DNA from 2 places in the Cellulomonas sp. P4_A2 genome. Region 2 is predicted to be linked to the other one. Evidence: predicted binding sites of a transcription regulator. Region 2 holds the regulator's gene; the other holds the start of a gene.
The links. The regulator Rex, encoded in region 2, represses fermentation and respiration genes when NADH is low (regulators of the CRP and FNR family bind a similar motif). The targets are predictions, from matches to a motif close to CTTGTGAANNNNTTCACAAG.
Positions count from the first base shown of each region.

Region 1 (3,397 bases), on a different contig from region 2:
TCGCGACGAGGTAGTACTTGATCGGGAAGCGGCCGCCGCCGATGGCGTGCGGGGTGGGCTCGATGCCGCACTCGTACGCCTCGAGCTTGGCGCGGTTGTACCGCTTCGGGCCGAGCATGACGCTGGAGCCAACGCCACCGAGCGCCATGAGGGCAGCGATGCCCATCAGGAACAGCAGCGGCACGTACGGGTTGCTCATCGTGCGTCACTCCTCAACGGCGAGGTCGGTGCGGGGGGTCGGGTACAGCGTGGTGCGGTCAGGCTGCCGGTGCGAGCCGACTGAGTCCGGAGATGACCCGGTCGACCAGGTCACCGCCGCGGGGTTCGTAGCAGTCGGACAAGAGCTTGAGGACGAACTTCATGACGAGCGGCTGGGGCAGGCCGTACCGCGTGCACACCCGCATGATCTCCGGGTGCTCGATGAGCCGGACGAAGACCCGGCCGAGCGTGTAGTAGCCGCCGAGGTCATCCTTCATCCGGCGCTGGTAGGTGGCGAACGCGCGCTCCCGGCCGGCGGCGGTGCCCCGCGCCAGGCCCTGGGCGATCGCGTCGGCGGCGACCCGGCCCGCCTGCAGGCCGTACGCGATGCCCTCGCCGTTGAACGGGCTGATCATCCCGGCGGAGTCGCCGACGAGCATCAGGCCGTTGCCGTACAGCGGCCCGCGGTTGAACCCCATCGGGAGCGCCGCGCCACGGACCGGGCCGACCTGGTTGTCGGGCGTGAACTCCCACTCGGCCGGCGCGTTGGCCATCCACTTGGCGAAGAGCGCCTTGTAGTCGACCTTCGTCGCGGCCGCTGTGCTCGACACCGAGCCGAGGCCGACGTTGGCGGTGCCGTCGCCGAGGGCGAAGATCCAGCCGTAGCCGGGCATGAGGTTCGACTTGCGTGGCTCGCCGTCCCAGAGCTCGAGGTGGCTCTCCATCCACGCGTCGTCGTGCCGCGGGGTGCGGAAGTAGGTGCGGACCGCGACGCCCATCGGGCGGTCCATGCGCTTCTCCAGGCCCATGCCGGTGGCGAGCCGTGCGGAGACGCCGTCGGCGGCGATGACGATCGGGGCGCGGTACTCCGCGGCGCCGTCGGCGGTCTTGGCGGTGACGCCCACGACGCGGCCGGAGCGCTCGTCCCGCACCGCGCCCGTGACGTTCGTGCGCTCCTGCAGCTTGGCGCCCGCGGAGCGCGCGTGGTCGGCGAGCGTGTGGTCCAGGGACATGCGCGACTTGGCCAGCCCGTACGACGGGTAGCTCGACAGCTCGGGCCACTCCAGCTCGAGCCGGTGCCCGCCGCCGATGACGCGCAGACCCTTGTTCCGGATCCACCCGTCCTGCTCGCGGATCGGCAGGCCCATGCGCACCATCTCGGCGACCGCGCGGGGCGTCAGGCCGTCGCCGCAGACCTTGTCGCGGGGGAACTCGGACTTCTCCAGGAGCAGCACGTCCAAGCCCGCGGAGGCGCAGTGAAACGCGGCGGCGGACCCTGCCGGGCCCGCGCCCACGACGATGACGTCTGCGTCATCGTGCGCTGCATCCACCACCAGTGACCCCACTTGTGACGTTGTTCACGTACTGATTCGGCGAGTGTAACCACGGCCAGAAACGCTGTCTGCGAAGGCTTGGCTTACTTGCGACGACAGGGTGCGGAACGGCCCTGATCTGCGCGGAAACTCGTGGTCGAACATCCCGCAGACGACGCCCCGCCGGTGCAGTTCGAGGCGTTGCGCACCCCATTGTTCACCCCGGCGGGCGACGAGTCCCGGCATTCGCTGATCGGGCTTCGCGCGGGACCCGCCGGCGCGGGTCTCCGGCACGGTCCCCGGTGGTCGTCGACCTCCTCGTGCCCTCGTCGCAGAGCGGCCGTGCGAATCTGCCGGCTGACCTGCGGGTGGGGGCGGCCGGGGCGGGCAGGAGTCCTCGCGCGGCCCGGCAGCGTCGGGACGGGCCGAACCGACGCGACCTGGCGCCACCTGGGACTGGAGTGGCCCGTGAGACGCCTGAGATGCCTCAGAAGTCACTCGAGCACCACGCGTCCCAAGTGGCGCTAGGTCAGGCCGGATGGCGCCGCCGGGTGGGCGACCGGCGATGGCCGCCGAGGAAGTCCGTCGCCGGACGCGAGCGCGGCGCCTACTCCGGGCGCGTGGCGCGGTGGAGGGCGACGACGCCGCCGGTGAGGTTGCGGAACGCGACCTGGGTCCAGCCGGTGCCCTTGATGAGGCGGCCGAGGGCGGCCTGGTCGGGCCACGCGCGGATCGACTCGGCAAGGTAGACGTACGCGTCGGGCTCCTTGGACACGGCCCGCGCGACGGGCGGCAGGGCCCGCATGAGGTAGTTGGTGTAGACCGTGCGGAACGGCGCGAACGTGGGTCGCGAGAACTCGCAGACGACGAGCCGGCCGCCGGGCTTGGTCACGCGGTAGAGCTCGTCCAGGGCGCCCTCGACGTCGGACACGTTGCGCAGCCCGAACGACATCGTCACCGCGTCGAAGGACTCGTCGGCGAACGGCAGGTGCAGCGCGTCCCCGGCCACGAACGCCAGGTCGGGCCGGCGCCGCTTGCCCACCTCGAGCATCCCGACGGACAGGTCGCACGCGATGACGCGCACGCCAGCGTCGGCCATGGGTTCCGACGAGGTCCCGGTGCCGGCGGCGAGGTCGAGGACCGTCTGGCCGGGCTGGGCGTCGACGGCCTTGATGGTGGCGCGCCGCCAGGCCCGGTCCTGCCCGAGCGACAGGACGTCGTTCGTGCGGTCGTATCGGGCGGCCACGGCGTCGAACATCACGGCGACGTCGTGCGGGTCCTTCTCGAGGCTGGCGCGCGGCATGGTCCCCATCGTCGCAGGTCCGCCGCGCCCGGGACGAACGCACGCACGGGGTCACACTGTGCTGAGCGCCACCTGAGGGTCGGCACGGCGTGCGCTCGGCGCAGGCTTACGCTGGCCCTGATGAGCCAGCAGCCCACCGCCCCGGGGTCCGCCGGGACCCCGGTCCCGCACCCCCTCGTGGTGCGCACCGTCGCTCTCGACGACCTGGCGCAGCAGCGGTCCGCCGCCGACCTGCTGGACCTCCTGCCCTCGACCGGGTCACCGCTCGCGTGGGTGCGCCGCGGCGACGGGCTGGTCGGCTGGGGCGAGACCTTGCGCGTCGAGGTCGCGGGACCGGACCGGTTCGCCGACGCGGAGCGGGCGTGGCAGAAGCTGCTCGCGCACGCGATCGTGCGCGACGAGGTCGGAGTCCCCGGGTCCGGACCGGTCGCGTTCGGCTCGTTCGCGTTCGACGACGACTCTCCCGCCGGCGGCGTGGTCGTCGTGCCCAGCGTCGTGGTCGGTCGTCGCGGGGGCCGGACGTGGCTGACGAGCATCACGACCGGCGCCCGGATCGGCAGGGCGCCGCGGCTGAGCGACGTCA
Region 1 is NZ_JBFUHG010000016.1:2,692-6,088, reverse strand. Features, by position in the region: gene AC1DUE_RS14585 (NADH-quinone oxidoreductase subunit A) at 1-199, opposite strand, end outside; gene AC1DUE_RS14580 (geranylgeranyl reductase family protein) at 258-1,529, opposite strand; gene AC1DUE_RS14575 (demethylmenaquinone methyltransferase) at 2,119-2,814, opposite strand; gene AC1DUE_RS14570 (isochorismate synthase) at 2,935-3,397, shown strand, end outside.
Region 1: AC1DUE_RS14580 (geranylgeranyl reductase family protein) is a predicted target of Rex. The motif match lies at 1,544-1,563, and genes of this name have one in related genera.

Region 2 (3,397 bases):
GGAACCCGACCTCGGACAGGATCGGCACGTCGTTGGTGGAGTCGCCGTAGGCGTAGGACTCGGCCAGGTCGATGCCGTTGCTCGACGCGAGCGCCCGGACCGCCTCGGCCTTGGCGCGGCCGTGCAGCATGTCCCCGACCAGGCGGCCGGTGTAGTAGCCGTCCTTGTGCTCGGCGATGGTGCCGAGGGCGCCGGTCGCGCCGAGGCGCCGGGCGATGATGTCGCCGATCTCGCGCGGGGTGGCCGTGACGAGCCAGACGGAGTGGCCCGCCGCGATGTGCTCGTCGAGAAGCTTCTGGGTGCCGGGGTAGATGCGCAGCAGCAGGACCTCGTCGTAGACGTCCTCGGCGATGGCCGTGACCTCGGCGACCGAGTGGCCGGTCATGATCTCGAGCGCGCGCTGGCGAACCTCGTCGATCTGCTGCTTGTTCTCGCCGAACGTCAGGTAGCGGAACTGGTGCAGGCCGAACCGCAGCAGGTCGCGCTTGCGGAAGAACCCCCGCAGGTACAGGCCCTTGGCCAGGTGGAACGCGCTCGCCCCGCGGATGATCGTGTTGTCCACGTCGAAGAACGCGCCGGTGCGTGGTCCGTCCGGGCTGGCCCCGGGCTCCCGCGGGACGGGGGCCGGGGCGACGGGGCTCTCGGGGGCCGGACGCACGCTTCCACTCTAACGACGGACCCTGTGCCGGTGCGCACGACCCAGGTCGGTACCGTGAACGCATGGCGAACACGAGGGTCCTCCTCTACGGCCGTACCGGCTGCCACCTCTGCGACGACGCCCGCGAGGTGGTCCGCGCGGTGTGCGAGGAGACCGGGACGGCGTGGGCGGAGGTCGACATCGAGGCCGGTCCGTACGAGGGCCGGGACCTGGTCGACGAGCTGGGCGAGCTGATCCCGGTGGTCGAGGTCGACGGCGTCCAGCAGGGGTACTGGCGGATCGATGCCGCGCGTCTGCGGCGAACCCTTACGGCAGCCGCGTCCTGACCCCTACCCTGACGGACAGGATCAGGCCCTGACGGGTCGACAGTGCTGTCGCGGGGGTCGATGTGGACACGCAACGGACGGAGCCTCGGACGACGCCGAGAGTCCGCGCGACGAGTGCTGCCCGGGAGGTGCCGCCGGCGACCGTCGCGCGGCTGCCCGGGTACCTGCGGGCGCTGCAGGGGCTCGAGGGCGTCGTCACGACCTCGTCGGACGAGCTCGCGGGCGCGGCCGGTGTCACCCCGGCTCAGCTGCGCAAGGACCTGTCGTTCCTCGGCTCCTACGGTCGGCGGGGGGTGGGGTACAACGTGGCGCACCTGTCCGAGCAGATCGGCGTGGTGCTGGGCCTGACGACGCAGCGGCGCGTGGTCATCGTCGGCATCGGGAACCTGGGGCACGCGCTGGCCAGCTACTCGGTGTTCGCGGAGCGCGGCTTCGCGGTCGTCGGGCTGGTGGACACCGACCCGGGCGTCGTCGGCACGTCCGTGTCGGGGCTCGTCGTGCAGCCCTGGGAGGGCCTGGCGGACCTGGTCCGGAGCACGGACGCGACCATCGGCATCATCGCGACCCCGGCGGCCAGTGCGCAGGCGGTGTGCGACGCCCTGGTGGAGGCCGGCGTGGTCGGGATCCTCACGTTCGCACCGCGGGCGCTGCGGGTGCCGGACCACGTGGACCTGCGCGCCGTCGACGTCGCCTCCGAGCTGCAGATCCTCGCGTTCCACGACCGCCGCCGCGCGGGCCTGGGGGACTCGGCATGAGAACAGCCGGTGCCCCCCGAGGGGGACACCGGCTGTCGTCGTGCGCGGGAGGAGGTCAGCCCTTGATGGCCGACACGTCGAGCGCGATGGTGACCTTGTCGCCGACCAGGACGCCGCCGGCCTCGAGGGCCGCGTTCCAGGTCAGGCCGAAGTCCTTGCGCGAGATCGCGACGGTGGCCTCGAAGCCCGCACGCGTGTTGCCGAACGGGTCCACCGCGGTGCCGTTGAACTCGGTGTCGAGCTCGACGGACTGCGTGACGCCGTGGATGGTCAGGTCGCCGACGATGACGTGCTTCTTGCCCTCTTCGCGGACGCCGGTGGAGACGAAGGTCCACAGGCCGAACTGCTCGACGTCGAAGAAGTCGCCGCTCTTGAGGTGGCCGTCGCGGTTGGCGTCGCCCGTGGACACGGTGGAGGGGTCGAGCGTGACCGAGACCGAGGTGGCCTCGAGGTGCTCGCCGACCGTGATGGTGCCCTCGGTCACCGCGACGGTGCCGCGGACCTTGGAGATGCCCGCGTGGCGGACGGTGAAGCTCGCCTCGGTGTGGGAGAGGTCGATGGCCCAGGTGCCGGCGGTCAGGCCCGTGGGCAGTGCGGTCGTGGTGGTGGCGCTCATGACGTGCTCCTCAAGATGTTGAACGATCAACTAATCCGTTAGTTCAAAGTTGTACTACACTTGCGTTCCCCCTGCAACCCCGAGACGAGGAAGCGTGTTGTGAGCACGAGCACAGAGCCTGTGACGGCGACGGCTGAGACCGTCGTCTGGCTGACCGCAGAGCAGCAGGAGCACTGGCGCTCGTTCCGCCAGGGCGTCGCCCGACTGCTCGGAGCGCTCGAGCACGAGCTCGACGCGCAGTCCGGCCTGTCCACGCACGAGTACGAGGTGCTCGTGCGGCTCTCCGAGGCGCCCGGGCGCACGCTGCGGATGGCGCAGCTCGCCGACAACGTCGCGCACTCCCGCAGCCGGCTCACGCACACGATCCGCCGCATGGAGGAGTCGGGCCTCGTCGCCCGCGTCCCGTGCGAGTCCGACGCCCGCGGCGTGAACGCGACGATGACCGACAAGGGGTGGGAGACGCTCGTCGCGGCGGCCCCCGGGCACGTCCAGTCGGTGCGCGACCACCTGGTCGACGTGCTCACCCCGGAGCAGTTCGCAGCACTCGGTGACGCCATGGAGACGGTGCGCCTGCACCTGACGGGTGGCGCGTGTCACGCCGTGGAGAGCCTCGACGCGTGCTGAGTGCACAGGAGTGTTTGCGAGACTGACCCCATGGTCGCCACCACGATCCACCTGATGAGGCACGGCGAGGTGCACAACCCCGAGGGTGTGCTCTACGGCCGGCTGCCCGGCTACCGCCTGTCCGAGCGCGGCGTCGCCATGGCCGAGACGGTCGCCGCGCACCTCGCGGGCACGGCGAGCGGTGCCCGCGGGGGTGAGCGCCGGCTCAAGGGCGCGACCGCGGCCGCCCCTCCGCCGCGCCGCGACGTCGTCGCCGTCATCGCCTCGCCGCTGCAGCGCGCGCAGGAGACGGCGACCCCGATCGCCGAGGCGTTCGGGGTCGACATCTCGACCGAGCCCCGCATCATCGAGGCGGGCAACCACTTCGAGGGCATGAAGTTCGGGGTCGGCGACGGCTCGCTGCGCCACCCCGAGCACT
Region 2 is NZ_JBFUHG010000019.1:79,165-82,561, forward strand. Features, by position in the region: gene AC1DUE_RS16545 (HAD family hydrolase) at 1-658, opposite strand, end outside; gene AC1DUE_RS16550 (glutaredoxin family protein) at 721-984, shown strand; gene AC1DUE_RS16555 (redox-sensing transcriptional repressor Rex) at 1,113-1,739, shown strand; gene AC1DUE_RS16560 (YceI family protein) at 1,795-2,355, opposite strand; gene AC1DUE_RS16565 (MarR family winged helix-turn-helix transcriptional regulator) at 2,455-2,979, shown strand; gene AC1DUE_RS16570 (histidine phosphatase family protein) at 3,010-3,397, shown strand, end outside.